DNA from 2 places in the Amycolatopsis sp. NPDC104775 genome. Region 1 is predicted to be linked to the other one. Evidence: riboswitches for the same ligand, from Rfam matches in the RefSeq annotation. Region 1 holds a riboswitch; the other holds the start of a gene.

Region 1 (15,588 bases):
GGTGCCGTCGAGGAACGTCGTGACGCCGAGAAATCGCGCCACGCTGTCGTCCACCGGGTTGTTCCACACCGACCGGACCGCGCCCTCCTGCCGGATTTCCCCGGCGTCGAGGACAGCCACGCGATCGGCGAGCGTGAACGCTTCCTCCTGATCGTGCGTCACCAGCAGCGCGGTGATCTTGCTGCGCCGCAACAGATCCGCCAGGTCGATCGCCAGCTGCTCGCGGAGTCCAGCGTCCAAACCGGACAGTGGCTCGTCCAGGAGCAGCAACCGCGGTTCGGGGGCCAGCGCGCGAGCCAGCGCGACCCGCTGCGCCTGCCCGCCGGACAGCTCGGTCACTCGCCGCCGCTCGTACCCTTCCAGACCGACCAGTTTCAGCAGTTCCTCGACGCGCGCCGCATGCCGTTCGCGCGGAACGCCGTGCATCCGCAGGCCGAACGCGATGTTCGCGGCGACATCGCGGTGCGGAAAAAGCTGTCCGTCCTGGAACACCAGACCGAATTCACGCTTGTGCACCGGGACTGCGGCGAGATCGGCGCCGTCCCAGGACACCGAACCGGACGACACCGGCTCCAGGCCGGTGATCGCGCGCAGCAGCGTCGACTTGCCCGAACCGGACGGACCCAGCAACGCCAGCACCTCGCCGTCGGCGATGTCCAGTTTCGCGTCCCGGACCGCGGCGAACGATCCATAGTGGACAGTCAGATCCCGTACCGTTAACGCCATCAGAACTCCCCGACCGTGCTGCGGCCGCGGACCGAGCCGAACCGGTCGATCAGCGCCACCGCCACCACAGTCACCACCATGAGCAGGGCGCACGAGGCGTACGCCATCTGGTTGTTCAGCTCCCCCGGCCGGCTGATCAGCGTCGCGACCGCCACCGGAAGCGTCGGCGCGTCCGGCCGGGCGAGGAAGCTGGTCGCGCCGAACTCGCCGAGCGCGACGACGTACCCGAAGCCCGCCGCGGCCACCACCGACCGCGCGACCAGCGGAAAGTCGATCTCCCGCCACACCCGCGCCGGACTCGCGCCGAGCGTCGCGGCGGCCTGGCGCAACCGGACGTCGACCGCGCGCAGCACCGGCAGGATCATCCGCACCACCAGCGGCATGATCACCAGCGCCTGGGCGAACGGCACGAGCAGCGGCGACGTGCGCAGGTCGCCGGGCAGAGCGTCGAGGGTCACGAGGTAGCCGAAGCCGACGGTCACCGCGGACACGCCCAAGGGCAGCATCAACGCGACGTCCATGGTTTCGCCCATCCCGCGCGCGAGCGGGCCCGGCGAACGGCGAAGCGCCACCAGCACCACGCTGGCGACCAGGCCGACGGCCATCGCCAGCAGCGTCGCGTCGGTGGCCGCGGCGAGCGAATTCTGCGCCGCGATCCAGCCGGACACCTGCAACGCGCCGTTCTGGCCGACGGTGTTCAGCGCCCGATACCCGGCGAGACTCCAACCGTCCGATGTGGACACCGACTCGACGAGCAGCGACACGATCGGCGTCAGCAGCAGACCGAGCACCACGACCGCGGCACCGACCGTCCACCACTCCCCGCCGCGCGGCCGACGTGCGGTGACCTGCGCGGACCGCAGCTGCACCGCGTTCTCCCGCTTCCGTCGCGCCACCGCACCCAACACCAGCGCCGCAACGACGGCCGCGAACTGGATCAACGACAACGCAGCCGCACCGGAGAGGTCCAGCAGGTCGACGGTCCGGAGGTAAATCTCGGTTTCGAGTGTGCGATAGCTACCGCCACCGAGGATCAGCACCACGCCGAAACTGGTGGCGCAGAACAAAAACACGATCGCAGCGGCGGACGCGACCGCCGGGCCGAGCGCAGGCAGCGTCACCGACCGGAACGCTCGCCACGGCGACGCACCGAGCGCACGCGCCGCCTCGGTCGCGCGCGGATCGAGATGAGCCCACAGCCCGGCGACGGTGCGCGCGACGACAGCGACGTTGAAGAACGCGTTGGCCAGCACGAGCGGCAGCACGCCGCCGTCCGGCCAGATCGCCCGAAAAGCCAGGCCGACGACGACCGTCGGCAGCACGAACGGAACCAGCACGATCGTGCGAGCGAGCCCGACCCCGGGCAGCCGGACCCTCGCCAGGAGGTACGCCACCGGCAGCCCGGCGAGCACCGCGACCACGGTCGACGCGGCCGCGCTGGCCAGCGTGAACCCGGCGAGCCGCCACGTCTGCGGGTCGCCGAGCACGGTGTCGGCGCCGCCCGCGGAAAACCCCCGGCCGACGATCGCGACGACCGGCCAGGCGAAGAACACCACCAGGAACGCGACCGGCAGCAGGCCGAGCAGCGTGAGCCCGATGGTGCGCGCGGGGATCACGCGCCCATGAGCGAGCGCCATTCCCCGATCCACTTCTCCCGGCCTGCCTGCACCTTGTCCGCGGGCATGGTGGCCGGCGTCTGCGGCAACGGAGCCGCGGTGGCCCAGCCGGCGGGCAGTTCGACGCCCTGGCGAGCCGGGTAGACGTACATGTTCGCCGCGACCGTCGTCTGGAACTGCTGCGACAACAGGAAGTCGACGACCTTCTGCGCCTGCGGGACCTGCTTGCTGTTGGTCAGCACGCCCGCGTACTCGACCTGGCGGAAGCAGGTGTCGAGCAGCGCCTTGGTGCGCGGCTTGCCGTCCTCGCCGACCTCAGCGGCCGGGGACGAGGCGTAGGACACGACGATCGGCCGCGGGCCCTTGCCCGACGAACCGGAGAAGTCCTTGGTGTAGGCCTCCTCCCAGCCGCTGACTGTCTTGAGGCCGTTGTCCTTCAACTTCTGCCAGTAACCCTGCCAGCCGTTCTCGCCGTACTTCGCGACCGTGCCGAGCAGGAAGGCCAGCCCCGGCGACGCGGTGGCCGGGCTTTCCGCGACGGTCAGGTCCTTGTACTTGGGGTCGGCGAGGTCGTCGTAGGTCTTCGGCTCCGGAAGGCCCTTGCTCGCGAAGTACGCCGGGTCGATGTTCACGCACACGTCGCCGAGGTCGACGGCGGACAGCCGGTGCTGCGGGTCGACGGAGTAGCGCTGCGGGCCGCGGTCGGCCTCCGGGCTGGTGTAGGGCTGGAAGACGCCCTCGCTGAGCGCACGCGACGCGAAGGTGTTGTCGACCCCGTACGCGACGTCGCCGATCGGGCTGCCCTTGGTGAGCACGAGCTTGTTGGTGAGCGCACCGGCGTCGCCGGACTTGAGGATCTTGAGCTTGATCCCGGACTGGCGCTGGAAGGCGTCGAGCACCTCCTGCGGAGCGGCGAACGAATCGTGCGTGACCAGCGTGACCGTGGGGGTCTTCTGGTCCGTGCTCGCGGACGACCCGCCCGAGTCGCCGCCGGACAGCGAGCAGGCGCTGGCGAGCACCGAGACTGCGGCGAGGCCCACCACCGCGCGGACGGTCCGCGACATCATTCTTCCCCTCCTGCACTGCGCCGGATGAGGGAGAGCGATACGGCCTCCCTACGCCGGCATGATCCGGATCCAGGTGCGAACGGTCGCGGGCTTGCGGACCCGCCTCTCAGCCCGGCGTACCGGACTCCCGTGGCAATGCCGCAGCGTAGCCGACACCATGGAGTGATGACGCAGCTATTGAACGACTCGGCAGTGGAGCAGGCCCTCGGCACCGTTCCGGAATGGCGGCGCGAGGACGACACCATCGTGCGGACGACCGAGCTCCGGTCCTTCCCGGCGGCCATCGAAGTGGTGGACCGGGTAGCCGAACTCGCCGAGGAAGCCGACCACCATCCCGACATCGACATCCGCTGGCGCACCCTGACTTTCCGCCTCAGCACCCATTCCGCGGGCGGCTTGACCGAACGCGATTTCGCACTGGCCAGGCAGATCGACGAGGTACTAGCGGCCCGCTGACCAGGTGTGATGTCGGCAACGATGGCAACATGCTCGGCCCCCTCGCGCGTCTTCCGGACAGACGCGAAGGAAGGAGGCCAGCATGGTTCAGGCAGTCGTGGTGGGAATGGGTTCGTTCGCCCTGATGGTGGCCGCCGCGGGAGGGGTGCTGTGGCACACCGCGCGCACGCGACGTGACCTTGATCACAAGCGGTAACAGTGAGCTAGATCAAGGCGCTATCCCAGCGGAATCGTCGGCACTCGCCCCCGCTAGGACCCGCCATGAACAGCACATCCGCCCAGCTCACCGCCGCACAGCGCACGTGGGTCGCGGTGTTTTCGACCGCTGTCGTCCTCGTGGCGATGGTGGTGCTCGGCCTGCTCGGCTGAGCCTTACGGCAGCGGGAACATCCGGATGAACCAGAACATGGCGATCCCGATGAGCCCGAGCGCGATCGACGCGCAGCCGGTCACCCCCATCCCGGTCGGCCCCTCAGGGACCGACTCCGCCGGGTTCGCGGGGTTCACCGCCACCTGAAGCGTCGCGCCCGCACGCGGCGTTTGGTAGCTGACGGTGTCGGACGTGCCGCCGTAGACCCGGCCGTCCGGCCCGCGGTACTCGTACCGCGGGTAGTAAAGCGACGGGCTGTCACTGTCGGACCCGCCTCTGCGCCGCTCGTACCCCGTCACCGAGGCTTGGGTCCTCGGCCACACCGCCAACGCCACCTTGCGCCGCCGGGCTTTCCTCATCTGCACCAGGGCGGCGACGACGAGGGCGAGCATGAATGCGCCCCAGATGGCATAAAGAACGATTCGCACGGGGCCATCTTCGCCGGACAAGCGGTGCGAGGGGGACGTTTCGCCGAAACTACCCCACGCGGGTCAGGCGTCCCTGGCCGGGACCGCCCATTTCCGCTAACCGATCCGGAACCGCTCTCGGTATTCGTTAGGCGTGGTATTTAACGTCCGCCGAAAAGACCGATTCAAAGTCGAAACAGTTCCGAAGCCGCAAGCTCCAGCAATCCGCGACAACGTTTCATCAGTCGTCTCCAGTCGATGTCGCGCCGCCTCGACCCGCGCGTGCTCAACGTAAGCGGCGGGCGTCATCCCCAACTCCGCCTTGAAGACCCGCGTGATCTGCCGATCCGTCACGTGGGCGTGCGCGGCGAGATTGGCGACTGTCAACGGATCCGCCAAATGCGCGGCAATGTAGTGCCGCAACTCGTCGACGCGCCGGGTCGCGGACACCGGCTCCAGCGACACGCTGAACTGGCTCTGCCCACCCGGCCGCCGCAGGAACATCACGAGCTGACGAGCCACCCGGGAGGCCAACTCCGGACCGCAATCGTCGGCCACCAACGCCAGCGCGAGGTCAAGGCAAGCGCTCAACCCGGCCCCGGTCCACACCCTGCCGTCGCGGATGAAAATCGGGTCCGCGTCGACAGTCACCTCCGGATGCTCCGCGGCGAGCTGCCGGGCAGTCGACCAATGCGTCGTAGCGCGTTTGCCGTCAAGCAATCCCGCCGCCGCGAGGATGTGCGCACCAACGCAAACGGATGCCACCCGGCGCGTCTGCCCAGCCAGCCGCCGCACCTCCTCGACCACCGCCGGATCGCATCGCGCGACGATCTCCCCGTTCTCCCCGGCCGTCACCGCACCCGGCACGATCAAGGTGTCGATCGCCTTCCCGGACAGCTCCGCGAACGTCACGTCCGGCAAGACCCGCACCCCAGCCGAGGTCGTCACTGGCTCCAGCGTCTCGGCCGCGAGCACCACCTCGTACCCCGTCGGACGGTCCATTTCCCGCTGCAGCAAGGAAAACACCTCAGCGGGCCCGGTTACGTCGAGCAGGTCGATCCGATCGAACAGGACGACGACCAGCAGTCTCTTCATCCACGCCCCTCATGTCGGTTTCTGCGTCTTGCATGTCATTGCCGACATCCGGATCCGAGTCTAGCGTCGATCGTGCGGAACAGAAACGAGAGGAAACCCCACCATGGCAAGGAAAACGCTGCGGGAGCTGAACGGTCTCGACCAGACCCCGGCGACGCTGGCCGACGCGACGCTGATCCTGGTCGACTACCAGAACACCTACACCCGCGGCGTGATGGAACTGGAAGGCTGGCAGCCCGCGTTGACCGCGGCTCGGCATTTGCTGGCCAAGGCCCGCGCCGCCGGAACGAAGGTGATCCACGTCGTCAACGACGGCGGCGAGGGCACGCCGTACGACATCCGAACCGAGATCGGCAGCATCCATCCCGACGTCGCCCCGATCGAGGGCGAACCGGTCGTCGTGAAGGGCGCGCCGAACTCCTTCGTGAACACCGACCTGGGCTCGCGGGTCGACGCGGCCGGGCACAAGAACGTGGTGATCGCCGGGTTCATGACCAACATGTGCGTCACGTTCACCACCGAAGGCGCATTCCTGCGCGGCAACCACCCAACCGTCGTCGCCGACGCCTGCGCCACCCGGCCGTTGCCTGGTCCGGGCGGGGAGGTTAGCGCTGCGCAACTGCACAACAGCGCGTTGGCGACTATTGGGGATCTGTATGGCGTGGTGGTTTCCAGTGCCGCTGAGCTGAACCACTGGCCTCGTCAGTAATCGTTGAACCCCGCGACGACCTCGCGCACTACTCCGTCGGCGTCCGGAGTGCCGTAGAAGTAGACCGATCCGTATCCCCAAAGGTATTCGTCGATCACGTCCTCAAGCTCGCCCTCGTCCAGCCAGCCTTCTTCGTTGACCTGAAAGAGAAATCAATGCCCGTCGGCGCACAGGGTGTCGGCGTAGCTGGGTTCGTTTTGAATCAGCACCGGCTCGTCCCCGAACTGGACCAGCGCGATCGTGTCTTTTGCCGCCTCGGAAAGCGCCGCCGAGCAGGGCCCCAGCCACCCCAGATCGGCTCGCTCACCGCAGGGCGACGGTGCGTGCACGCATCGCCATGTCCGGGTATTTGAGGTCGCTGTTATCGATGTCGAATCCGTTGCGCAGCAATACGGAAACCTAGCAGCCCGGAGACCACGGAACCGCGGGGACAGTCAGCAGATAGCGGTGCGTCGCAAGGAGCTCATGCGTCTCGATCGCAACCGGCGGTGCGCCGCCGAGACGTCCCCCGTTCTCGCGGTCCGGCAAGGACGGGGTGAAAGCACGAGCATGCGGCGATCTTACGGGCGCGCGGGTCAGAGTTTGTCGGCGAAGAAGGGGACGATCGTCTTCAACGCCTCACCCGCGCCGTTCGAACAGTCATAGTGCGAAGCCGTCCAGTTCGAGGAGCGTCTTGTCGGGGGACGCAGCCCGTTCGTAGATCTCACGACCGTCTCGGTGGGCACCGAACGCGCCTTGCCTGTTGGCACCGGCGACCGACCCAACCGAGTTGAAACGCTTCTCAGTCTTCGCCGCCGCGAGCGTGTACTCGCCACCTCCGCAGATGCCAAGCACTCCGATCCGGTTGGCGTCGACGTAGGGCAGGGTCGCCATGTAGTCGACGACGCGGCTGAAATCCTGGACACGCTGGACAAGTCCTCAAGAAACCGCAGTTCGCCCCGCTCGTACCCTGGAAGCCGGCGTTGAACGGGATGGCACATTCCCGGCCTCCGCGAGGCCGAGACGTAGACGTTGTCGGAGGCCTGGTCCTTGCAACTGCGACCCCAATCGCTAGATAGGCCTCGGGCTTGTCGAAGCCCGGCGGGAAGTGCAGACCCGCCGAGATGTCCCAGTACATGTCGCGATTGCGAAACTTGACGTGCTCGACGGTGGCCATGAAGCCTAGTCAGCCAAACCCGGGGCGTTTCCTGGTCTGACCTCCACCCTCACTCGCGGCACGCGAGGCGTGCCAGTTCGTGTTCTTTCCTGGGAAGGATCCTTTCAAAAATGACTTTTGAGATCGCTGCCCTCGACTCACTCCAGTCGTAGTAGACCTGACCGGACCAGACAACGAGACGAACGTCTTCACCCCTCGACATGTTCGCAGAAGCCAGTCCACTTCATCCGGTCCTACGACTTCACAAGCGGATCATCGATTACGACGCAGAGTTGTCCTCAGCCGACTCGTCGTCGTTTGCGATCTCCTGCCAGAGCGTCTCGGCGATCTCCACCAGTGTCCCCTCGCCAGGCACCTTCCACTGTTTGGGGCCTTGCACGGCGCTCCACTGTTCTTTCCAATCTGCCGCATTCCACATCTGGGAAACCAATCCAGTCGGGGAGTATCGCTTTCCGTCGGCTTCCCAGAGAATCGGGGCCTTCCGATCGTTCACCCAACTGGCCCGGCGCCGACGAGGATCTGCGTCAAGCCACGCACCGATGGCCGCTTCCTCCGCGGCGCTAGGCGCGTAGACGAGCGGAGTGCCAGCACTGATTGCATCGTTGTCAACGAGCAGACGCACCGTCTGCGGCCGACGTTGCCGCCTCAGCCCACTGTCCGCCATGAAGGCCTTAAGATCCGTCGATGCGGCCAGTCCGGTACTGTCCCGAGAGACACTCAGAACCGCCTCGACCAGACGCTCGCAACGCTCTTCATTGGCGAAGGTGCTAGTAACGAAACTCTTGCTGGTGAAAAGAGTGTCGACCATGGGGATGAGGTAATTGAGCACAGCACTGACCTCATCGGGCACTCCAGCGAGCACGTCGGCCCACTCGTCGTCTGACTCGTCGAACCGAGCTTTGCCTATCCGCTGGAACACCAGATGAGCCACCAGCAGACTGCCACTGTCCACGATGGCGGCTGGACGCCCTGTGAATCTCGTACGCAGCCCGGTCAGTTGATCCCGCACCAGCCGGAAGACCTCTACGGCGCGCCAGATCTGCTGAGCGGTCGGCTGCTGACCGAACAATCGTGTGTAAGCGCCCCCCGGGCCTTCCTCCCACAATACATTCGTGGAGCCCTTGACTCGGACCGCGAGGGACGAGTCCCGGTGCATGCAGGCGAGAGCCATGGCCGCTTCCGTGACCGAGCAACCCGACTCGGGGGCCGGGTCCAGTTCTCCTCTCCGGAAGACGTACTCTTTATCCAGGGAGAGGCGGAAATCCTTCTGAATCTCGCTTTGGACGGTGTCGATCGCGATAAAGTCCCGGCGCTCCATGTGGTTCTGCGTGTTGGTGGCCTTGGTTATGGAGCGTCCGAAGTCCTCCGGCGCCCCTTCTAGCGAAATGATTCGCACCAGGACATAGGCCTCAGCGACAGCTTCGGGATCCCTCTCATACGCCCGGGAGGCCGACGACACCGTCTGAGCACCATTGACCACGCTGGCGTTGTGCAAGGTGAGGGTGGTGGGCTGGCCGACCGCCCGTTTGGCGTGATACTCCTGCTCGACTCGGTCGCACTGAACCGTGATGCCGTTGTGACGGTAGAGGAACCCTTCTGGGTCCTCCAGCATCGACTCCACCATGGTCTGGTTAACCCCAGTGAGGCCCAGAGATTTGCGGACGTTGCGGTCGTAGAGACGCTCGCCGTGGCCTCTCACATGGTCATGAGCTTCGTCGCCGCTCCGGCCACCGTACCACCACGCGAGCTGATCGGCGCTTATCTCCCCGATCACCGCCTTATACGGTGTTTCGCGACTGTACCACTCGCGGTCCATGGTGGCTTTGAGCGTGATGGGCTGCGGCTCCAGGTCCTCCAGGACCGCCCGGTGGAAATCTTCCTGATCCAGGACGCGATATTCGACGGTCCGGCCGCGGCCGCCGAACTCATCGGCCGCTTCTCTCAAGATGTTGCGAGTTTCGAGAGAAAGGTTGCCTTCTCCTACAAGCGCGACGACCAGGTGAACTTTACATGTGGGCAGCCTGAGAACACCATGCACACGGTCGGCGAGCAGTTGCAGCCGTTCGTTGAAGTCGTCGAGATCGCGGTTGTCGAGTTTCTTCAGCCCATGGACTAGCTTGAGTGCAGCCTCTGTGTCGAAGCCAGCAGTTCCCTTATCGCTCCACTTGGCCTGGATCAGCCAAAGTTCGGATCCTGAGGCGGAAAACGCGACGCAGTCGATGCCGAAATCGGCCCGGCCGTCGATCACCCACTCCGCCGCGTCGTCTGAGGTGCAGTCCGCGAGAATACGCGCCGCCTTCGCTGAGACAGCCCTTGACAACAGAGCCCTTTCGCGCTCTTTGGGGTCCTTCTTCCCGAAGTCCTCCATGGAGATCAGTTCCGCGAACTCCCTCAGCAGCGCGCTTTTGATGTGCTGCACCTCAAGGGGCATCTCCCGTGCGCCCTTACCCATCCGCGCTCCCAACCCCACTTCTCGACGATAGTGTTGAGGATATTGAAGCAGAAACCGAATACGTTCCCGCCGTTCTCCTGCGCGAGTCCCCACGCCAAGCAGAGCAGACAACACGGTGCCTGCTTCGTCCTGCAGAGCTCTAGGGCCCCTGCGAGACGAAGCAAGCCAACTCCGAGGGCTCCGCGGTACACCTGGAACCGGCCGCATCATCCCTCGACGTCCGGTTTCGGCCTTTCTGCCTCGACTCATATCGCCAAGGACGGTCACGCCTCTACCACAGCGGATACGTGACGAGCCAAGGCGCTATACAGCCTGTCTGCATCTGGTATAAGGCGAATACGGCTCCTCGATCCAGAGCTGAACAGACCTCGCTCGTACGGACCGGATCTCACTTGATCTGCACTTTTGCCAGGCCAGCGACGAGTGACGTGTCAGCCGCCGTTAGACGTTGAAGCGGAACTCCACCACGTCCCCGTCCGCCATCACGTAGTCCTTGCCCTCCATGCGGACCTTGCCCGCCGAGCGCGCGGCCGCCATCGAGCCCGCCTCGACCAGGTCCTCGAACGACACGACCTCCGCCTTGATGAAGCCGCGCTCGAAGTCCGTGTGGATGACGCCGGCGGCCTGCGGGGCGGTCGCGCCCTGCGGGATCGTCCAGGCGCGGGATTCCTTCGGACCCGCCGTGAGGTACGTCTGCAGGCCGAGCGTGTGGAAACCCGCGCGGGCCAGTGCGTGCAAGCCCGGCTCCAGCTGGCCGACGGACTCCAGCAGCTCGCGCACGGACTCCTCGTCGTCCAGCTCCAGCAGCTCAGCTTCGACCTTCGCGTCGAGGAACACCGCGTCCGCCGGCGCCACGAGCTTCGCCAGTTCCTCGCGGCGCGCCTCGTCGGTGAGCACGGCTTCGTCGGCGTTGAAGACGTACAGGAAGGGCTTCGTGGTGAGCAGGCTCAGCTCGCGCAGCGCCTCGACGTCGATGTCCTTCTGCGCCTGGAACAGCGTGCGTCCGGCGTCGAGGATTTCCTTGGCCTTCTGGGCGTTTTCGAGCGCCGGCCGCGCTTCCTTCTTGGTGCGCGCCTCTTTTTCCAGCCGCGGCAGCGCCTTCTCCAGCGTCTGCAGGTCAGCGAGGATGAGCTCGGTGTTGATCGTCTCGATGTCGGACATCGGGTCGATCCGGCCGTCGACGTGGACCACGTCCGGATCGTCGAACACGCGGATGACCTGGCAGATCGCGTTGGCCTCGCGGATGTTCGCGAGGAACTTGTTGCCGAGCCCCGCGCCCTCGGAGGCGCCCTTCACGATGCCTGCGATGTCCACAAAGGACACCACAGCGGGCACGGTCTTCTCCGACGAGAAGATCTCGGCCAGCCGGTCCAGCCGCGGGTCCGGCAGCGGCACGACGCCGACGTTGGGCTCGATCGTGGCGAACGGGTAGTTCGCGGCGAGCACGTCGTTGCGCGTCAGCGCGTTGAACAGGGTGGACTTGCCGACGTTGGGCAGGCCGACGATACCGAGGGTGAGACTCACGACCGGTAAGTCTACGTGCCGCGCGCGGACCGCCGCCGACCCGGTAACGTCGTGTCGGTTTTCCGCCAGTCAGGGCTCCCACCTGCTGGCATCATCGACGGCATGGCTACCTCGACCATCCCGATCTGGCGCGACACCGAGCGCTGCTACCGCGCGGTGACCGCCCGCGACCAGCGGTTCGATGGCCAGTTCATCATGGCCGTGCGCACCACGGGCATCTACTGCCGCCCGTCCTGCCCGGCGCTCACGCCGAAGGCGCAGAACGTCCGCTTCTACCCCACTTCGGCGGCCGCGCAGGCCGGTGGCTTCCGCGCGTGCCGACGCTGCCTGCCGGACGCGGTCCCGGGTTCGCCGGACTGGAACGTCCGCGCCGACCTGGCCGCCCGCGCGATGCGGCTGATCTCGGACGGCCTGGTCGAACGCGAGGGCGTGCCCGGTCTGGCCCGCCAGCTCGGCTACTCGGAACGTCAGCTCGGCCGCGTCTTGACGGCGGAGCTGGGCGCGGGCCCGATCCGCCTCGCTCGAGCACACCGCGCCCACTCCGCGCGGCTGTTGATCGAGATGTCGCAGCTGCCGCTCACCGACGTCGCGTTTGCCGCCGGGTTCTCCAGCATCCGGCAGTTCAACGAGACGATCCGCGAGGTGTTCGCGACAACGCCGTCGCAGCTCCGCGCGGCTTCGCTTCGCCGCGGAAACCGCAATGAACCCAGCGGCGCGACGCGGCTCAGCCTGCGCCTGCCGTTCCGTCCTCCGTTTGATGCTGAAGGCGTGCTGAACTACCACGCCTCCCGGGCGTTGCCAGGCATCGAAGCCGTCTCGGGGGATGGGTACGGCCGCACCTTGCGGCTGCCGCACGGCCCAGGCTCGGTGTGGGTCAGCCCGCGCGCTGGCTATGTGCAGTGCGACCTGGCGCTCGCGGACCTGCGCGACCTAAGCAGCGCCGTCAGCCGAGTGCGACGCCTGTTGGACCTCGACGCCGACCCAGAAGCCGTCTCCCGCGTCCTCTCCGCCGACGCGGCACTGGCCCCGCTGGTCGCCGCCGTCCCCGGCATCCGCGTGCCCGGCGCTGTCGACGGCCCGGAAGTTCTACTCCGCGCGCTGCTGGGCGAGGACGTCGCCGACGTCGTCGAACTCGGCGAGCCAGTCCCGCCCGCCGATCCGCCCATGGACACCCTGACCACCCTCTTCCCGACCCCGGCCGCCATCGCCGAATCGGACGTCAAACCGCTGGTCAAACAGGTCGCCGCGGCCATTGTCGCCGGTGACCTGGACCCGCACGTCGGCCGCGACGCCGACGAACTGCGCGCCGAGATGCTCTCGGCCGGCGTCGACCCCGCCACCGCCGACTACGTCGTGATGCGCCTGCTCGGTGCCCCAGACGTCCTGTTGACCGCCGACCCCGCCGTCCGCCGCGGCGCGGCCGAACTGGGCATCGACCTGACGACCTCCGCGCGCGACTGGCAGCCGTGGAGTTCGTACGCCAGCCGCTATCTCAGTTCCCGAACCGCTTGAGGAGACTTTCCCCGTGCACACCGCTTTCTGGTCCACTTTGGACACTAAGATCGGCCCGTTCACCGCGGTCGTGACCGGCGACGGCGCCGTACTGGCCTCCGGCTGGACGGGCGACGTCGCCGAACTGACGCCGCTCATCTCGCCGTCCCTGGCCCCGACGGCCCTGACCGAACGCCGCGACCTGGGCCCAGTAACGACCGCGATCCGCCGCTACCACGGCGGCGACCTCGACGCCGTCGCCGACATCGAGGTCCGGCAGCGGTCCGGCCCGTTCCGCGAGCACGCGTGGGAGATGCTGCGCAAGGTTCCCGCGGGCAGCCCAGTGAGCTATGCGGAGTACGCCGCGCTCTCCGGGAACCCGTCCGCGGTGCGTGCGGCCGCGACCGCCTGCGCCCGCAACGCGGCAGCGCTGTTCGTGCCCTGCCACCGGGTCGTCCGAACCGGCGGAGCGATCGGCAACTTCCGCTGGGGCGTGAACGCTAAGCGGTGGCTCCTGCACCACGAAGAGTCCGCCTGACGGTTCGTGCAGGACCGGGCGGGTCTGGCCGGGCCGGGCGAGGTCGGATCGGGCCAGGTTCGGGCGCATCGGGCCGGACCGGACCGGGCGAGGCCGGGCCGGGCCACGCCGGGTTCGGGCGCGTCGGGCCGGGCCAGGTTCGGGCACGTCGGGCCGGGTCCGGGCGGGCCGGACCGGACCCGGGCGAGGCCGGGCCAGACCGGATCGGGTCGGTTCGTGTCGGATCGGGTCAGGTCGGCTCGGGCCGGGTCGGATCGGGCCAGGTCGGACCGGGTCAGGCCGAACCAGGCGAGGTAGGGCCGGGCGGGCCGGAGCGGGCGGGCCGGGGCCGGGGCCGGGGAGCAGGTTGAGTTGGCCGAGCCGAGGCCGCCGGGTCGGGGCAAGCCAGGTTGAACCGGCCGGGTCGGCGAGCACGGCGGAGGCGACCGAGCCCACGCGGCGCGCGGCGGAGCTGGCTGGACAGGTCAGCCGATAACCGCCAGTCTCCGTCAACCGCGCTCGGCTCGCGCCGCGCCTCGCTGTTGGTCCTGCGCGACCAGCCCGGCCGTCACCCACCGCCGCTTCCGCTGATCCAGCCGCCCAGCAAGCCCAGCCATCCGGTCACGCGGCCAATCCATCGGCAACCCGGCGCAGGCCCGTTGAGTTCTCGTCAAGCCATCTGCAGCTCCACTCTCGACCCGGTGCGGGACTTCCGCACCCGCAGCCGCGTGGGGATGCGCTGGCGGAGTTCCTCGACGTGCGACACCAGCCCCACCACGCGGCCGCCTGCGCGGAGTTCGTCGAGGATGTTCATCACCACGTCCAGCGTTTCGGCGTCCAGGGTGCCGAAACCCTCGTCCACGAAGAGGGTGTCGAGCAGCGCACCGCCGGTTTCGCCTGCCACCACGTCGGCCAGGCCCAGCGCGAGCGACAGCGACGCGAGGAACGACTCGCCGCCCGAGAGCGTCTTCGCTGGGCGTATCGCACCGGAGTAGTCGTCCAGTACGTCCAAGCCGAGACCGCCCCTCGTGCCGCGCGCGCCGGCCGCGTCCGAGTGCACGAACGAATAGCGGCCCTGGCTCATGGTCCGCAGCCGGGCGGTCGCCGCGAGCGCGACCTCTTCGAGGCGGGCAGCCAGGACATACGAGCGCAGCGACATCTTCCGCGCGTTCTGTCCTCGTCCGTTGACCACTTCGGACAGTGCCCGCAGTTCGGCGTACTCCTCTTCCAACGGCCGCAGCTCCGACAGCGCCGTGCTCAACCGTCCGGCGAGCTTCATCAGTTCTCGGTGTTGCGCCGAAACCGCTTGCTGCGAGGCAAAAGCGGTGTCCGCGCGGGCCCGCGTCTCCTTCGCCCGCTCGGCCAGCGGAGCGACGTCCACCACATCGTCCGGCGAGATTCCGAACAGTTCCGGTTGCGCGAGCATTTCCCGCGCACCGGCGGCCGTCGCTTCCGCCTCAGCGAGGCCCTGTTCGAGCTTCATGATCTGCTCGTCGGTCCGTACGGCGGCGCGCATTTCCTCAAGGGTCGCGAATCCCTTGGCATGCAACGAGATTTCCACCAGATCCCGCTGCTCCGCCAACCGGGCCTCCGCTCCGGACACCGCGGCGTGCGCCTCCGCCGCCAAATCGAGCGCACCGGCGAACGTGAGCAAATGCTGTCGCCGGGCGGGAACGTCCGGGAATTCTCCCCGGCCCGCGACCAGCCGCTGCTCGCGTTCGGCCATCCGCTCGTCCAGCGCGCGGATCTCGCTCTTCGCCTCGGTGACTGTCTTCTCCGCGAGACGGTGCTGTTCGGCCACCTGCTCGGCACCGCGCTCCAGTTCAGCGACCTTCGCGTTCAACTGGTCCTTGCGCTGCGCCTTCCCGGAGAGTTCCGCGACGACCGCGCGGGCTTCGGTCAACGCGGTCGCGATCTCCTCCGCGGTGCGTCCGTCCAACCTTTCACGCAAGGAGACGACCCGCGCCTTGGCCTCTTCCAAGGCGGACACCACTCGCTGGCG
Region 2 (15,588 bases), on a different contig from region 1:
AGTCAACGGGGAGCCGGAAAAGCTCACCTGGGAGATCTACCGCGACACCGTGATCGAGCAGTGCGAGCAGGGCGTCGACTACATGACGGTGCACGCCGGCGTGCTGCTGCGCTACATCCCGCTGACCGCGCGCCGGGTCACCGGCATCGTCAGCCGCGGCGGGTCGATCATGGCCGCCTGGTGTCTCGCGCACCACCAGGAATCCTTCCTGTACACGCATTTCTCCGAACTGTGCGAGATCCTGCGCGAGTACGACGTCACGTTCTCGCTCGGCGACGGCCTGCGCCCCGGCTCGATCGCGGACGCCAACGACCGCGCCCAGTTCGCGGAGCTGGAAACCCTCGGCGAGCTGACGCACATCGCGCGCGAGCACGACGTGCAGGTGATGATCGAAGGCCCCGGCCACGTGCCGATGCACAAGATCAAGGAAAACGTGGAGCTGGAGGAAAAGCTCACCGGCGAGGCCCCGTTCTACACGCTCGGCCCGCTCGCCACGGACATCGCTCCGGCCTACGACCACATCACCTCGGCGATCGGCGCGGCGCAGATCGGCTGGTACGGCACGGCGATGCTGTGCTACGTCACGCCGAAGGAACACCTCGGCCTGCCCAACCGCGACGACGTGAAAACCGGCGTGATCACCTACAAGATCGCCGCGCACGCCGCCGACCTGGCCAAGGGCCACCAGTACGCGCAGGACTGGGACGACGAATTGTCCAAGGCCCGCTTCGAATTCCGGTGGAACGACCAGTTCAACCTGTCGCTCGACCCGGACACCGCGCGGTCCTTCCACGACGAGACGCTGCCCGCGGAACCGGCGAAGACCGCGCATTTCTGCTCGATGTGCGGGCCGAAGTTCTGCTCGATGCGGATCACCCAGGACGTGCGCAAGTACGCCGAGGAACACGGTCTGTCCTCTGTGGAGGCGATCGAGGCGGGCATGGCCGAGAAGTCCGCGGAGTTTTCCGAGCAGGGCAACAAGGTTTACCTTCCCGTGGTCAACCAGTGACACGCACGCCCCGCACCGCCCTCACCATCGCCGGATCCGATTCCGGCGGTGGTGCGGGCGTGCAGGCCGACCTGCGCACGTTCTTCGCCAACGGAGTACACGGACTGGTCGCGCTCACCGCGGTCACCGTGCAGAATTCTCTTGGCGTGCAAGGGTTTTCCGAGATCCCGGTCGACGTCGTCACCGCGCAGATCAAAGCGGTCGCCGAAGACATGGGCGTCAACGCGGCGAAGACCGGCATGCTCGCTACCGCGGACATCATTCAGGCGGTGGCGAAAACCCTCGACGAAGTCCACATTGGACGCAGCACGGATACGCCGTTCGTCGTCGACCCAGTGGCCGCGTCGATGACCGGCCACGCCCTGCTGCGCGAAGAAGCGCTGGAAGCGATCCGGACGGAATTGTTCCCGCGCGCCACGCTCGTCACGCCGAATCTCGACGAGGTCCGGCTGCTGACCGGCGTCACGGTCACTGACGCCACGAGCCAGCGCACGGCGGCGGAAGCGTTGCTGGAGTTCGGTTCCCAGTGGGTCCTGGTCAAGGGCGGGCACCTCTACGACGCCGCGGATTGTGTCGATTTGCTGACCGACGGCTCGGCGGTGATCGAGCTGAGCGGTCCGCGGATCGACACGGAAAACACCCACGGCGGTGGCGACACCATGGCGTCGGCGATCACCTCGTCGCTCGCGAAGGGCGCGGACGTGCCCACGGCGGTCGCGGAGGCGAAACGGTTCATCGAACGCTGCGTCCTGGAGGCGTACCCGCTCGGTGCCGGAGTCGGCCCGGTCTCCCCGTTCTGGCGGCTCGCGAACCCGCGGTGAATGCGACACTGGCCGGATGAGCGAGACACCGGAAGCGTTGTGGGCGAGGCTGCCGCTTGAGGTGCAGCACGCGGTCGACGGCCTGGTCACCGAGCACCGCACCGCTTCGGCGGTCAAAACGATCCGCAAATCGGGCGTTACGCCCCGGCCGGGGATCGCCGAAGCGCAAGCGGTGTACGAATACCGGATGTCCGTGCTGAAACCGCCGCCGCGGTTTTAGCCGCGCGCGTCCACCATCGGCAACACGGTCGTGAGGCCGGTCCAGTCGGACGTCACCACGGAGGCGTGCTGTTTGGCCAGCTCGGCCACGCGCTGAGTCGCCTGGTCAACGGTCGGGTTGTGGTCGTCGATGGCGGGCGCGACGTTTTGCGCGTCCGTCATCACCACGTAGTAGTGGTTTTCGTCGTACCAGGACATTCCGGCCTTCGCGAGCCATTCGCTCGCGTCCCCGTCGAAAACGACGAACCACGGTTTCTGGTCCGCGGAGTATTGGTCCCGCGGGTCGCCGCCCGCGGCACCGTGCACGGTCGGGAAGATCTGTACCGAATTCAGCTTCCCGGCCGCCTTCTGGTCCAGCAGATACCCGGCGTACTCGACGTCGGTGTGCAGGGTGTCGGTCGGGTTTCCCTCTTCGACCGTGCCGGGGATGATCTCGGTGAGCACCTTGCCCCGCAGCGCGTCCAGCGTCGGCCAATTGTCCGCTTTGGACGCTTCGTCGAGCGTGGCGTGGCTGCCGAGAAGGTCGGCCGGCTTGAACACGGCATCGCCGAGATGGTCGCGGAAAGCGGCGTCCAGCTGGGCTGGGCCGAGGCCGGTGTTCGCCGAGAAACCGGTCTTCATTTCGATCTTCAAGGTAAGCGGGGTATGCCCGGGATGCGCGCCGAGCCAGATCCGGATGTCGTCCAGACAGGATTCGAGGTCTTTGTTCGTCTCGCCGGAGTAAAGGTCCGCCGCCGAACGCGCGTCGACGCAGTTGTTGCCGTTGCCCAGCGGGTTGGAGTGGCTGACCTTCCACTCGTGGGTGAAGAAGTCCGGCCAGACGTCGAGTTCGAGCAGGGACGAGCCGTTGTCCAGCGCCTGCGCGAGGTACGGGTACGCGGCCGGATCGTAGGTGTTGTGCACGCCGACCGTGGTCACGTGCGAGAGCTTCGGGCTGTCCGCGTGCGCCACCCCGGGCACGGCCAGCGCGGACAGGAGGAGAAGACCGGCCGCGGCGAGCTTCACAGATTTCTCCTTCGGCAGGAGGACCAGCACGGACGTTTACTGTGCCATCGTGGTGGACTGTGCATGAAGCACCTTTGCCTCAATGGACCAGACCAGAAGTCGGAACGCGCACATGACTGAGAACCCGAGCCCGCCGTCGGCGCTCACCATCGCCGGATCGGATTCCGGCGGGGCCGCCGGACTGCAGGCGGACCTGCGGACCTTCCTCACCTGCGGGGTGCACGGCCTGGTCGCGGTCACCGCGGTCACCGTCCAGAACACGCTCGGCGTGCACGACCGCTCCGATCTGCCGCCGCACATCGTGGCCGGGCAGATCGAGGCGGTGGCGGCGGACATGGGCGTCGGCGCGGCGAAAACCGGCATGCTCGCGTCCGCGGAGATCATCCACGCGGTCGCGGCGGCCTGCGACAAGGCCGGGATCGGCCGCGACGGCGCGATCCCGTTCGTGGTCGACCCGGTGGCCGCGGCGATGACCGGCCAGTCGCTGTTCGACGACAACGGCCTCGCCGCCCTGCGCGACGAACTCCTGCCGCGCGCCACCGTGCTCACCCCGAACCTGGACGAGGTGCGGCTGCTCACCGGCCTGACCGTGACCGACCGCGAAGGCATGCACACCGCGGCCGTCGTGCTGCACCAGCTCGGCCCGAAGTACGTGCTCGTGAAGAGCGGCCACCTGCAGTCCGACCCGGAGTGCGTCGACCTGCTTTTCGACGGTTCGACCTTCGTTGAGCTGCCCGGCCCGCGCTGGCAGACCCCGCACACGCACGGGGCGGGCGACACCATGGCCTCCGCGTTGACCGCGGGGCTGGCCAAGGGCATGCCGGTGGTCGAGGCCGCGCGCTACGGCAAGTGGTTCGTCTCGCAGGCCGTCGAACACTCTTACCCGATGGGCGCGAAAGTCGGCCCGGTGTCGGCGTTCTGGCGGCTGGCTCCCGAAGAACGCTAGCCCTCGTCCGAGATCAGGGCTTCCAGCGCGGGCAGTGCGGCGATGATCGACTCGCGCGCCTCGGGCGTGAGCCGGTCGAGGCGGCGGTTGAGCTCCTGCACGCGGGTAGACCGCACGCCGGAGACGAGGCGTTCGCCTTCTTCGGTGGCGCGGGCGAGCCAGGCGCGCCGGTCGACCGGGTCGGATTCGCGGGTGACGTAACCGGCCTCCACCAGCGTGGCCACGATCCGCGACATCGTGGCCGCCGCGACCCCCTCCTTCGCCGCGAGGTCGCCGAGGCGCAGCTCGCCGAAGTGGACGAGCGTGGCCAGCGCGGAGATCGACCCGTGTCCAGGCCCGGGCGCGCCCGCCTGGCGCAGCGAGCGGGAAAGCCGCCCTACCGCGAGATACAACCGGCCCGTTACGTCCTGGACCGAGGAAAGAGTCACGATCGGCTCCTTCTGACGCTGGTGCCCGCCGCTGGGTGCGCCGGAAAGGGTGCCGTCAACCATACGGCGTGCCCGTGCTCAATCCGTGTCAAGCGCGGGCGAAATCACCACGACCCGGGCATTTGTGCAGCCTGGCCGCCCATTTAGAGCACCGACACGTCGAGCGGAAGCTCCGCGGGCGGCGGCAGCGGCGCGGCCGCCTCGGCCCGGAACGACTGCAGCAGATAGCCGGCGAGCCGACGCGACGCCGCCGGTGCCGCCGTTCCCGCGCCGGAGCGCAGCCCGCCGTTCGCCAGCAGGATCAACGACAGGTCGGATACGGCGAAGTCGGCCCGCAGCGCACCGGCTTCCTGCGCTCGGCGGATCAGCTCGGTGAACGCTCGCAGCGCACGGTCCCGCAGCTCCGCGAAAACAGCCTGATCCGGCAGCGCGGTCACGATCGCGGCGGAGAAACCGTGGTTGCGCGCTTGCATCGAGCACACCTCCTCGATCACCCGGCAGAAGCCGCGCCAGGGATCGGGGTCGGCGAGCGCCTCGTCGAGCATGCCCGCGCATTCCGCCATCGGCCCGGCGAAGGCTTCGGCGACGAGGTCGGCCTTGGTCGGGAAATGGCGGTACACCGTGGCGACGCCAAGGCCGGCGCGACGGGCCAGCTCGCTCATCGACACGTCCAGGCCCTCGGTCTCGAAGGTGCGCTCGGCGACCTCGAGCAGGTGCGCGCGATTGTGGGCGGCGTCGGTGCGCAACCGAGTCGATTTCTCCGGCACTCTCTCACTTTAGCCGAACCGGAAGACCCTTTCCATTTTCCGTGCTAGAAGTGGAACATGCCTTCCACTTCGATGCGCGCCATCGTCTACGACCGCTATGGACCACCGGAAGTCCTGCACGAAGCGAATGTTCCGAAACCCGTGCCCGGTCCCGGCGAGGTCCTCGTCCGAGTGCGCGCCCTGTCAGTCAACGGCGGCGAGCTCGCTCTGCGGTCCGGGAAGCTGCTTCCGTTCAGCGGCAAGCGTTTTCCCAAGCGGATCGGCTTGGACCTGGTCGGCGAGGTCGTCGAACCCGCAGCAAGCCGGTTCGCCGTCGGCGACCTCGTGTGGGGCATCGGGCGGCGGATGGGCACCGCCGCCGAGTACTCCGCGATGGCCGCTGATCGGCTGGACCACGTGCCAGCCGAGCTGGATCCCGCGTCGGCGGCGTCGCTGTTGGCGGGGAGCACCGCGATCACCGCCCTGCGCGACAAAGCTCATCTCAAACCCGGCGAGCGTCTGCTGATCCGCGGCGCGACCGGCGGGGTCGGCTTTGTGGCCACCCAGCTCGGCAAGGCGATGGGCGCGCACGTGACCGGGCTGGCCAGCGCCAAAAACCTGGAGCTGGCAAGGGAACTCGGCGCGGACGTCGCGCTCGACTACCGCGCTCCGGGCGAACTGGGGAAGTTCGACGTCATCCTCGACACCGTCGGGCGGGACCTGGGCGCGTTCCGGCGGCTGCTGACCCCGCGCGGGCGGATGGTCACGATCGCGTTCGACCTCGACCAGCCAGCCCGCACGCTCGGCTATGTGGCGGCGAATTCGCTGCGGCCCCAGCGCTGGGTGCGGGCGTTCAGCGGGAATCCCCGGGCCGACCTGCTCGCCGACCTCAGCCGGTGGGTCACCGCTGGGCTGGTGCGGCCGTTGGTGGACCGGGTGTTTCCGTTGGCGGACCTCGCCGCGGCACACCGCGCGCTCGAAACCGGCGGTGTGCGCGGCAAAATCGTCGCCGAGGCTTAGCTCAGCGCGGCGGACTCGACGCCTGCGCCCAAAACCGCTGCGGCACCCGCCCCGCGCCACGCGCCAGATACCCGGCCTCCACCGCGCTCCGCATCGCCAGCGCCATCCGTTCCGGATCCGCCGCCCGGGTGACCGCCGTCGACAGCAGCACCGCGGAGCAGCCGAGTTCCATCGCCAGCGTGGCGTCCGACGCCGTCCCGATCCCCGCGTCCAGCACGATCGGCACCGACGCGCGCGAGACGATCAGCTCGATATTGTGCGGATTCCGGATGCCCAGCCCGGTGCCGATCGGAGCGCCGAGCGGCATCACCGCGGCGCAGCCCGCCTCTTCGAGCCGAAGCGCGAGGACCGGGTCGTCGTTGGTGTAGGCGAACACCGTGAACCCGTCCGCCACCAGGCGTTCGGCGGCTTCGAGGGTTTCCAGCGGATCGGGAAGCAGGGTGCGGTCGTCGGCGTGCACCTCGAGTTTGATCAGGTTCGTTTCCAGCGCCTCGCGGGCCAGCTGGGCGGTGAGCACGGCTTCGGCCGCCGTCCGGCAGCCCGCGGTGTTGGGCAGCAGTTCGATGTCCAAGCGCCGCAGCAACTCCAGTACGCCGGAGCCGCCCTCGGCGTCGGCGCGGCGCATCGCCACGGTGGTGAGCTGGGTGCCCGACGCGACCAGCGCTCGTTCCAGCACCTCGAGATTCGCCGCGCCACCGGTGCCGATGATCAATCGCGACGACAGCTTGTGCTCGCCGATGATCAGGTCGTCCATGCTCAACCTCCTTGAACCGCGGTCAGCACTTCGAGCTGCGCGCCCTTCGGCACGACCGCTTCTTCCCATTCGCCACGCCGCACGACCTCGCCGTTGACCGCGACGGCCACGCCCCGGCGTTCCGCTCCCAGCGCGTCGAGGACCGCGGAAACGGTGCTGTCGTCGGGAAATTCCCGCCATTCGCCGTTGACCTTGATCTCCATCAGACTCGCTCCTTCTCGACCAGCCGGGCGGGCGTCGCCGCGGCGACCTCCGGCGGCGGGGTTTCGCCAGCCAGCCACGCGACCACGGCGTCCGCAGTCGCGGGCGCCATCAGCAAACCGTTGCGGTGGTGGCCTGTCGCCGCGTACACGCCTTCGCTCACTTCACCGATGTACGGCAAAGCGTCGCGGCTCGCGGCCCGCAGTCCGGCGGCGACTTCCACCAGTTCGTACTCCGTGATGCCGGGCAAAATCCGTTCCGCGCCTTCCAGCAGCTCGCGTACGCCGCGTGCGGTGACGGCCTGGTGGAAACCGGCTTCGTACTGTGTCGCGCCAAGAACCAGTTCGCCGTCTTTTCGCGGTACCAGATAGATCGGCCGTCCTTCGACCATCGCGCGCACCGTGTACGGCGGAGGCGGCAGACAGCCGCGACGCGGACGCAGTCGCAGAATCTCGCCCTTCAACGGGCGTACAGCGTGCTCCAGCAACGGATGCAGCTGACCGGTCCATGCTCCGGCGGCGAGGACCACCGGACCGGACACTTCGGAAAGGCTCTGCAGCCGTTCGCGACGGAACTCGACCCCACGCTTCGTAGCCGCTTCGCTCAGCGCAGTAAGCAGTTTTCGGTTGTCCACGGCTAAATCGCCCGGCACGTGCAGGCCGCTGCGTACGGCACCGACGCCCGGCGCGAGCCGCTTCACCGCGCGACCGGTGAGCGTCTCGACGTCGCGGCCGAGCGAACGCAGGTACCCAGCGAGGATGTCGAGGTGCCCGGCGTCGGCGCTGTCGAACCCGACGACGATCGTGCCGTGCTCGGCCAGCCCCGGATCGGTGCCCTCGGCGGCGAGCTCCCGCGCGAAGCCCGGCCAGCGCCGCAACGACGCTTCCCCCAGGCTGAGCACGGCTTCCTCACCCGGCCATGCCTCGGTGACCGGGGCGAGCATCCCGCCCGCCAGCCAGGACGCGCCGCCCCGCACGGGGTCCGGGTCGACGACCGTGACGCGCCATCCACGAGCGGCCGCGCGCCAGGCAACGGACAGCCCGATGACGCCGCCGCCGACGACAGTGACGGTTGTGGTGCTGGTGTTCACAGTGGAATCACGCTCCCTGCGCCGGCATGACCCGGATCAGGTTCCACGGTCGGAGCGGCAGCTCCCTCTCAGCCCGTTGCCTCGGGCTCCCGTGCGGACTCCCACACCGTAGCGCGCGGGTAACGTCACCGCCATGCCTGCCTTGACCGGAGACCAGATTCGCGCCCGGCTCGCCGATGCCCGGCTGTACCTGTGCACCGACGCCCGCACCTCCCGCGGCGCCCTGGCCGAGTTCGCCGACGCGGCCCTTGCCGGCGGCGTGGACATCGTGCAGCTACGCGACAAGACCGGCGGCGCACCCCTCGAGGCCAAGCAGGAAATCGCAGCCCTGGAAATCCTGGCGGAGGCCTGTGCGCGCCACGGAGCGTTGCTCTCGGTCAACGACCGAGCGGACGTAGCCTTGGCCGTAGGCGCCGATGTCCTGCACCTGGGCCAAGACGACATCCCGGTCTCGCTGGCCCGCCGAATCCTGGGCGACGACGTAGTGATCGGCCGATCCACCCATTCGGCGGAGCAAGCGACCGCGGCCGCGACGGAACCCGGAGTGGACTACTTCTGCACCGGCCCCTGCTGGCCCACTCCCACCAAACCCGGACGCTCCGCCCCCGGCCTCGACCTGGTCCGCTCCACCGCGGCGAGCGATCCGAAGCGCCCCTGGTTCGCGATCGGCGGGATCGATCTGGAGCGGATGGCCGAGGTCGTGGAGGCCGGGGCGTCTCGGGTGGTGGTGGTCCGGGCGATTACCGAGGCGGAAGATCCTCGGGCAGCGGCGGAGGCGTTGCGGGCTCGGCTTTCTTAAGGAGGTTCGTCGCCTGGCAACGGACCGTGCGGGGACTTTAACGCGGTGCAAGTCCCCGCACGGACAGCGGCGGGACGCTACTCCCCGCCGTTGGACGGAACCGCGGGAGCAGTAGGCGTCTGGTTGGTGCTGGGCGCCTGCGAAGACGTACTCGGCTTGGAGGACGTCGAAGGCACCCGGCTCGGCTCCTGCGTCGGGTTGCTAGACGGCGGAGCGGACGGTGTCGTCGTCGGGGTGGACGTCGGCTTGTTCGGCCGCGACTCGCCAGAAGGCGGCACCTGCGGCTCGGTGCTGGGCGTGTTGTCCCGGCGCTCGTCCTCGTGCTGGCTGGTATCCGGCTGCCGCGGAATCAGCCCCGTGGATACGCCGCCCTTGGTCGTCCAGTCGATCCCCAGCAAAACGACCAGCGAGACCACGAACGCCACCGCACTGGACCCGATGATCAGCGGCCACCGCATCTTGCGAAGCTTCTCGCCCAGCGTGTCGGCCTTTTCCGGCTCAGTCGGCCGCAGCTCGGACAACCGGACCGTCGGCATGTTCGCCAGGTCATCGGGCACATGCACCGTCGGTGCCGCACCAGGCGCGGACTCACGCACGGCGTCAACCGGCACCTGCACCGGCGACAGTCCGCTACGGCTACGCCGAGCAGCCGTCTCAAGGGCTTTCCGAGCGGCATCACGAGTGCGCTGCAGAGAACGCAGGTACAACTCACCGCCGACCGTGCTGACCACACTGGCCACCCCGGCGCCGATAACTGTCCCCGCCACCCCCAGCGTCGAACCCAGCAACGCCGCGGTGACCGCCGCGAGCGCCGCGGCGAGCACCGAGGTCATCCGGATGTTCTTCTTCTCCTCCGGCGCTTCCTTCTGCTCCTCGCTCATGATTCCGATCTGATCGTTTCCCAGCCGTTCTTCCCTGTTTCTTCAACGGTTAAGTCGCGTGAGGTGCTCCCTTCGTTGCCCCGGCGTGAGGGACGCCACGTTGACTGTCCACAATGGATAAACTAGAGCTCACACTTTCCTGACATACTCAGCTCATGCACCTCGTGACGATCTCCGACATCGAAACCGCGGCCGAGCGGGTGAAGGGCACCGCGGTGCGCACCCCGTTGCTGCGTCAGCTCTGGGTTCCCGGCGAATTCTGGGTGAAACCCGAGAGCCTGCAACCGATCGGCGCGTTCAAGATCCGCGGCGCGTACAACGCGATCGCCGCACTCACCGACGCCGAACGGAAGCGCGGCGTGGTCGCGTATTCGAGCGGCAACCACGCGCAAGCGGTCGCCTACGCCGCCCGCGAATTCGGGATCACCGCGGTGATCGTCGTGCCGGACGTCACGCCGCGGCTGAAAGTCGAAGCGACGCTGCGCTGGGGCGCGGAAGTCCGCGAGGTGCCGATCGCGGAACGGGAATCGGCGGCGCTCGCACTCGCCGAGGAACGCGGCCTCACGCTCATCCCGCCCTTCGACCACCCGGACATCATCGCCGGGCAAGGCACCGTCGGGCTGGAGATCGCACAGGACCTGCCGGACGTCGAGACCGTGCTGGTCCCGGTCAGCGGCGGCGGTTTCGCCTCCGGAGTCGGCACCGCGATCAAGGCGAAGTGCCCGAACGCGAAGGTGTACGGCGTCGAACCGGAACTGGCCGCCGACACCGCAGCCAGCCTCGCCGCGGGCGAACGCGTGGACTGGCCCATCGCCGACCGCGCCCGCACGATCGCGGACGGCTTGCGCGCGCAACCGTCCGAACTCACCTTCGCGCACCTGCGGCGCGTCCTGGACGGCGTGATCACCGTAACCGAGGACGAAATCCGCGACACCGTCCGCGCGCTGGCCCGGCAGGGCCGCCTAGTCACCGAACCCAGCGGTGCCACCGCCCCGGCCGCCTACCTGCACCACGCCGACGAACTGCCCGGCGGACGCACCGTGGCGATCGTTTCCGGCGGGAACATCGACCCGGCGATGCTGGCCGAACTGCTCGCCTAGCTCAGCCGCCCCAGCCGCATGGGGTGTGCCGGGTTGCCGCGGACGCCCGTGAAGGACTGCTTGAAGACGTCAAGGAGTCCTTCACGGACCTCCGCCGCAGCGGCGGCCAGTCACCAGTTGACGGTCTGCCCCTGCCGGTCCAGGTAGTGCAGCCCGCCCTTGCCCGCCCAAGCTTCGATCGTGTCGGCGACGCCGGGAATGCTCTCGTCGATGGTCAGCCGCGCACTCGGTCCGCCGAGGTCCGTCTTCACCCAGCCGGGCGCCATGAGCAGCAGCGTGCGCGGGTCGTCGGCGTGCCGCGCGGCGAAACTGCGCATGAGCTGGTTCAGCGCGGACTTGCTCGCCCGGTAGACCTCGAAGCCGCCGTTCGTGTTGTCGGTGACGCTGCCCTGGCCCGACGACATCACGCCGAGAGTGCCTGTCTCGGGGACCAGATCTTGCAGGGTTTCGACGACTCGCATGGGGCTCAGCGCGTTGGTCACCATGACCTGGACGAAGTCCTCGGTGGACACGTCGGCGAAGGTCGCCGAGGGGTCGGTCGTGTAGTTGGTTCCAGCGTTGACGAACAGCAGGTCGAACGCCGATCCGGCCAGCCGCTCGCGCAGCGCCGCGACCTCGGCGGGCACCGCGATGTCGACAGTCTCCACCGTCAGCCTGCCCTCGGCCGACCCGGCCAGCTCGTGCAGCGCGGAGGGGGTTCGTTCGGTCGCGGTGACCCGCCAGCCGCGCCCGAGGAACTCGGCGGCGAGCGCGTAGCCCAGTCCGCGCGAGGCCCCGATGATCAGTGCGTTCTTGCCTGCCATGAGCGCTCCTTAGCTATCATTTGATAGCTAACCTACGGCGCGAATGAGATACCTGTCAAACGATAGGTAATGGGTTAGGCTGGTCGCGTGGAAGACGAAAAGAGCGCCCGGCTCTTCGAGCTGGCCGACCTGATCCTCGCGGTGGCCCGGCACATCAATGCCGCCAAGGAAGCCAACGCCGAGTCGGGAACGCCGCTGGAGGGAGCGGTGATGCGGTTCGTCGACCGCCACCCGGGGACCACGGTCAACGCCGCCGCCGAGGCCACGCAGATGATCTCCAGCAACGTCAGCCGAGCCGTGCGGGGCCTGGAGAAGAAGGGCTTGATCCGCCGGGAAGCCGACCTCGACGACGCCCGGAGAGTACGCCTCTACCCCACTCCGAAGGCAGCGGAGAATCTGCAACGGCTGCGTGACACCTGGTCTGCGCTGCTCGACAGGACCTCCCCGGCAGAGACCAGCACCTTGATCACGGCCCTGCAGAACATCGAGGCCCGGCTAGTCGCCCAGTCCCGCGGCTGACCCGCGCAGCCGAGCCAGCACCGCGTCCAATCCTCGCCGCACCATCTCCGGCATCCCGCCCTGCCGAAGGGCAGTCAGCAACTGCTCGTTGATCCCGCCCGGAGTCATGTGCCGGGAGGTCAGCTCGTCCAGCGGCCCGCCTCCGGCCAATGACTTGCCGACCTGCGCGAACACCTGGGCCACGTACGCCGAGGCCAGCTCAGCTTCGACTCCTTGCGAGGCCATCCACCCGGCAATGGTCGCCAAGTAGTCCAAGTGCGCGGCGAAGGTCGCCGTAGCCGCGCTGAACGCTTCCAAACTCGGCTCATCACGAGGTACCACCACCTCGCCAACGCGCTCGAACAACTCCCGCGCGACGTCGTCCTCCGGGTACATCGCGGTGAGGCTCTGCCGCTGCGCCGCCTGTGGCAAGGGAATCGACCGCACCACTCGCGAAGCCGGTGCGACCCACTCCCGCACCTGCTCCGTTCGCACCCCGGCCACCGCACTGATCACCACGTGCTCCGGCCGGAACGTCAGCTCGTCCACCACTTCACGCAGCACCGGCGGACGCACGGCCAAGACCACCGTGTCCGCCTGATCAAGCACTTCCTGATTGCTCGCGCACACCCGCACGTCCGGATACCGCGCAGCCAGTCCCGCGCTGATCTCCCGCGAGCGCGGCGACAACACCACCGGCAAGCTCCCGTCGAGCCCGGTCACGATGGCCGCGGTCAGCTCCCCGGCACCAACAAACCCCAGCACAATTCCCCCGGCGAAAGATCAGTGATGTCCACCTGGATGGACGTGCGTGGGCGGTCCCTCCACCCCGCAGTGCAGGCAATCCCCGGGATGCGGCGAATCATCGGCTTCCGCGGCGCCGAGCACCCCGTTGTGAATTCCCAACGCGATCAGCCCGCCGGCGATCGCCAGCACCGCGCAGATCACCAGTGCCGTCCGCCATCCGGCGGTCAGCGCGACCGGGTCCCGGTAAGCCGAACCCGTCAAACCTGCCGCGGCGGGCAGCACCGCCACCGCCAGAAGTCCACCCGATCGGGCGATGGCGTTGTTCACCCCGGACGCGACCCCGGCGTACCGGTCCGGCGCGGCGGCCAGCACGGTCGCGGTGACCGGAGCGACCACAGTGGCCAGTCCGAGCCCGAACACCACCACCGCGGGCAGCACCGACCCGAGATACGACGATCCCGGCCCCACCCGCGTCAGCAACAGCATCCCGGCGCCGACGACGATCGGCCCGACGACCAGCTGCAGCCGCGGCCCGATCCGTTGCGCGAGCGCCCCCGACCGGCCGGACAGCAGCAGCATGATCACCGTGATCGGCAATCCGGCCAGCCCGGCCAGCGTCGGCGAATAACCCAGTGACACCTGGAGCTGCAGAACCAGCAGCATCATCACGCCGCCGAGTGCCGCGTAGACCACGAACGTCAGCGCGTTCGACAGCGTGAACGTCCGGTCGCGGAACAACGAAGGCGGCACGAGCGGCTCGGCGGCCCGATGCTGAAGCCAGAGAAACATCCCCAGCCCGGCGACGCCGACCACCAATGCGACCAGCACGACCGCGTCGCCGATCCCGCGCACCGGGGCCTCGACCAGCGCCCCGGTCACCCCGGCCAGCCCGAGCGCGCCGACCGCCGCCGCGACGTAATCCGGATGCCCGGTCGCCGCGGTGTCCCGCGACTCCGGCACGAACCGCCGCGCCATCAGTACGACGACCACCGCGAGCGGCAGGTTGATCAGGAACGCCAGCCGCCACGACCACGCCTGCACCAGCAGTCCGCCGAGCAGCGGGCCGACCGCCGCGGCGATCCCGCCGAGCCCGGACCACGAGCCGATCGCCCGGGCCCGGTCGTCGTGCGAGAACGACGATTGCAGGATCGCCAGGGACCCCGGCGTCAGCAACGCCCCGCCGATTCCCTGCAGCACGCGGAACAGCACGAGCAGTTCGGTCGACGTCGCCGCCGCGCACAGCCCGGACGCGAGGCCGAACCAGACGACCCCGATCAGGTACATCCGCCGTCTGCCGTAGCGGTCGCCGAGCGACCCGGCGACCAAAATCAGCGCGGCCAGGGCGAGCAGGTAGCCGTCGAGAATCCACTGCAGACCGGCGACCGACGCGCCCAGCTCCTCGCCGATCCGGGGCAGCGCCACGTTCACGATCGTGCCGTCGAGCATCGCCATCCCCGAGCCGAGGATGGTCGTCCAGAGCACGCCGCGAGCCGCGGGCGTGCCCCAGCGGATGCCGGTGTCCCCCGCGGTCGTCACGCGATCAGGGCAGCAGCGTGGTGACGAACTTGTACCGGTCGCCGCGATACACCGCGCGGGCGAACTCGACCGGCTTGCCGTCGGTGGCGAACGAATGCCGGGTCAGCATCATCACCGGCATGCCGACGTCCGCGCCGAGGATCTCCGCTTCCTGCGGCCCGGCCAGCGAGGTCTCGATGGTCTCCTCCGCGCGCTCCAGCTCGACGCCGTAATGCTCGCGCAGCACCGCGTACAGCGAACCGCCCGCGGTGATGTGCTTGCGCAGCCCGCGGAACCGGCCGAGCGGAAGGTGCGTGGTCTCCAGCGCCATCGGCTGGCCGTCGGCGAGCCGGAGCCGGCGCAGCCGCAGGATCTTCGCGCCGTTGCGCAGCTGCAGCAGCTTGGTCATCTCGCCCTCGACCGGCAGCTCTTCGAGTTCCAGTAACTGGGACGAGGGCTTCAAGCCCTGCTTGCGCATGTCCTCGGTATAAGAGGACAGCTGCAGCCGCTGCGCGAGCTTCGGCTCGGCGGCGAAGGTGCCCTTGCCCTGGACGCGATGCAATCTGCCCTCGGCGGTGAGATCCGCCAGCGCTTGGCGCACCGTGGTGCGCGAAACGGTGAACTCGCCCGCCAGCGCCCGCTCGGTCGGGATCGGCGATCCCGGCGGCAGTGCGTCGAGCAGGTCCAGCAAATGCTGCTTCAGCGCCCAGTACTTGGGTTCGCGCTGCCCTCGCGCAGCAGTCCCCGCCTCGCTCGCGGGGGGTGTCTCCAGCATGCCCGGCTCCCTCAGTCTTCCCACATTAAACGCGCCAGCGCCCCGTGAGGAAACGTACCCTTCTCCCGACCCGCTCCGCCCGGCTAGCATTGGTCTAGACCTGACCGGACGCCGCTCAGCACACCGGGACCTCCGTCCCGGCGGAGAGGAAAGTGATGACCCAACTACGTCCCGGCGAGCACATGGCCGCGGAGATCTCGGAGCAGCCCAGCGTTCTCGCCGGGCTGGTCG

What was found. Region 1 has a riboswitch for thiamine pyrophosphate ahead of ACZ63D_RS09975 (thiamine ABC transporter substrate-binding protein). Riboswitches for the same ligand answer to the same signal wherever they lie in the genome.
Region 2: another riboswitch for thiamine pyrophosphate. It lies ahead of thiO (glycine oxidase ThiO); the one in region 1 lies ahead of ACZ63D_RS09975 (thiamine ABC transporter substrate-binding protein).

Annotation. Positions count from the first base shown of each region.
Region 1 is NZ_JBVJOE010000002.1:234,516-250,103, reverse strand. Features, by position in the region: gene ACZ63D_RS09985 (ABC transporter ATP-binding protein) at 1-726, opposite strand, end outside; gene ACZ63D_RS09980 (ABC transporter permease) at 726-2,363, opposite strand; gene ACZ63D_RS09975 (thiamine ABC transporter substrate-binding protein) at 2,339-3,406, opposite strand; TPP riboswitch at 3,438-3,550, opposite strand; gene ACZ63D_RS09970 (4a-hydroxytetrahydrobiopterin dehydratase) at 3,575-3,865, shown strand; gene ACZ63D_RS09965 (DUF3592 domain-containing protein) at 4,238-4,663, opposite strand; gene ACZ63D_RS09960 (GlxA family transcriptional regulator) at 4,760-5,737, opposite strand; gene ACZ63D_RS09955 (cysteine hydrolase family protein) at 5,841-6,446, shown strand; partial or broken gene ACZ63D_RS09950 (acyl-CoA thioester hydrolase/BAAT C-terminal domain-containing protein) at 7,086-7,340, opposite strand; gene ACZ63D_RS09945 (AIPR family protein) at 7,862-10,054, opposite strand; gene ychF (redox-regulated ATPase YchF) at 10,496-11,578, opposite strand; gene ACZ63D_RS09935 (DNA-3-methyladenine glycosylase 2 family protein) at 11,681-13,090, shown strand; gene ACZ63D_RS09930 (methylated-DNA--[protein]-cysteine S-methyltransferase) at 13,104-13,607, shown strand; gene ACZ63D_RS09925 (AAA family ATPase) at 14,257-15,588, opposite strand, start outside.
Region 2 is NZ_JBVJOE010000008.1:349,341-364,928, reverse strand. Features, by position in the region: gene thiC (phosphomethylpyrimidine synthase ThiC) at 1-1,009, shown strand, start outside; gene thiD (bifunctional hydroxymethylpyrimidine kinase/phosphomethylpyrimidine kinase) at 1,006-1,830, shown strand; gene ACZ63D_RS32305 (hypothetical protein) at 1,847-2,050, shown strand; gene ACZ63D_RS32300 (phosphatidylinositol-specific phospholipase C domain-containing protein) at 2,047-3,054, opposite strand; gene thiD (bifunctional hydroxymethylpyrimidine kinase/phosphomethylpyrimidine kinase) at 3,167-4,000, shown strand; gene ACZ63D_RS32290 (MarR family winged helix-turn-helix transcriptional regulator) at 3,997-4,428, opposite strand; gene ACZ63D_RS32285 (TetR/AcrR family transcriptional regulator) at 4,572-5,195, opposite strand; gene ACZ63D_RS32280 (NAD(P)-dependent alcohol dehydrogenase) at 5,253-6,194, shown strand; gene thiG (thiazole synthase) at 6,196-6,948, opposite strand; gene thiS (sulfur carrier protein ThiS) at 6,951-7,151, opposite strand; gene thiO (glycine oxidase ThiO) at 7,151-8,239, opposite strand; TPP riboswitch at 8,236-8,342, opposite strand; gene thiE (thiamine phosphate synthase) at 8,373-9,038, shown strand; gene ACZ63D_RS32255 (hypothetical protein) at 9,116-9,919, opposite strand; gene ACZ63D_RS32250 (threonine ammonia-lyase) at 10,075-11,019, shown strand; gene ACZ63D_RS32245 (SDR family NAD(P)-dependent oxidoreductase) at 11,130-11,822, opposite strand; gene ACZ63D_RS32240 (MarR family winged helix-turn-helix transcriptional regulator) at 11,910-12,341, shown strand; gene ACZ63D_RS32235 (NAD(P)-binding domain-containing protein) at 12,318-13,085, opposite strand; gene ACZ63D_RS32230 (MFS transporter) at 13,104-14,603, opposite strand; gene ACZ63D_RS32225 (GntR family transcriptional regulator) at 14,608-15,357, opposite strand; gene ACZ63D_RS32220 (SIS domain-containing protein) at 15,513-15,588, shown strand, end outside.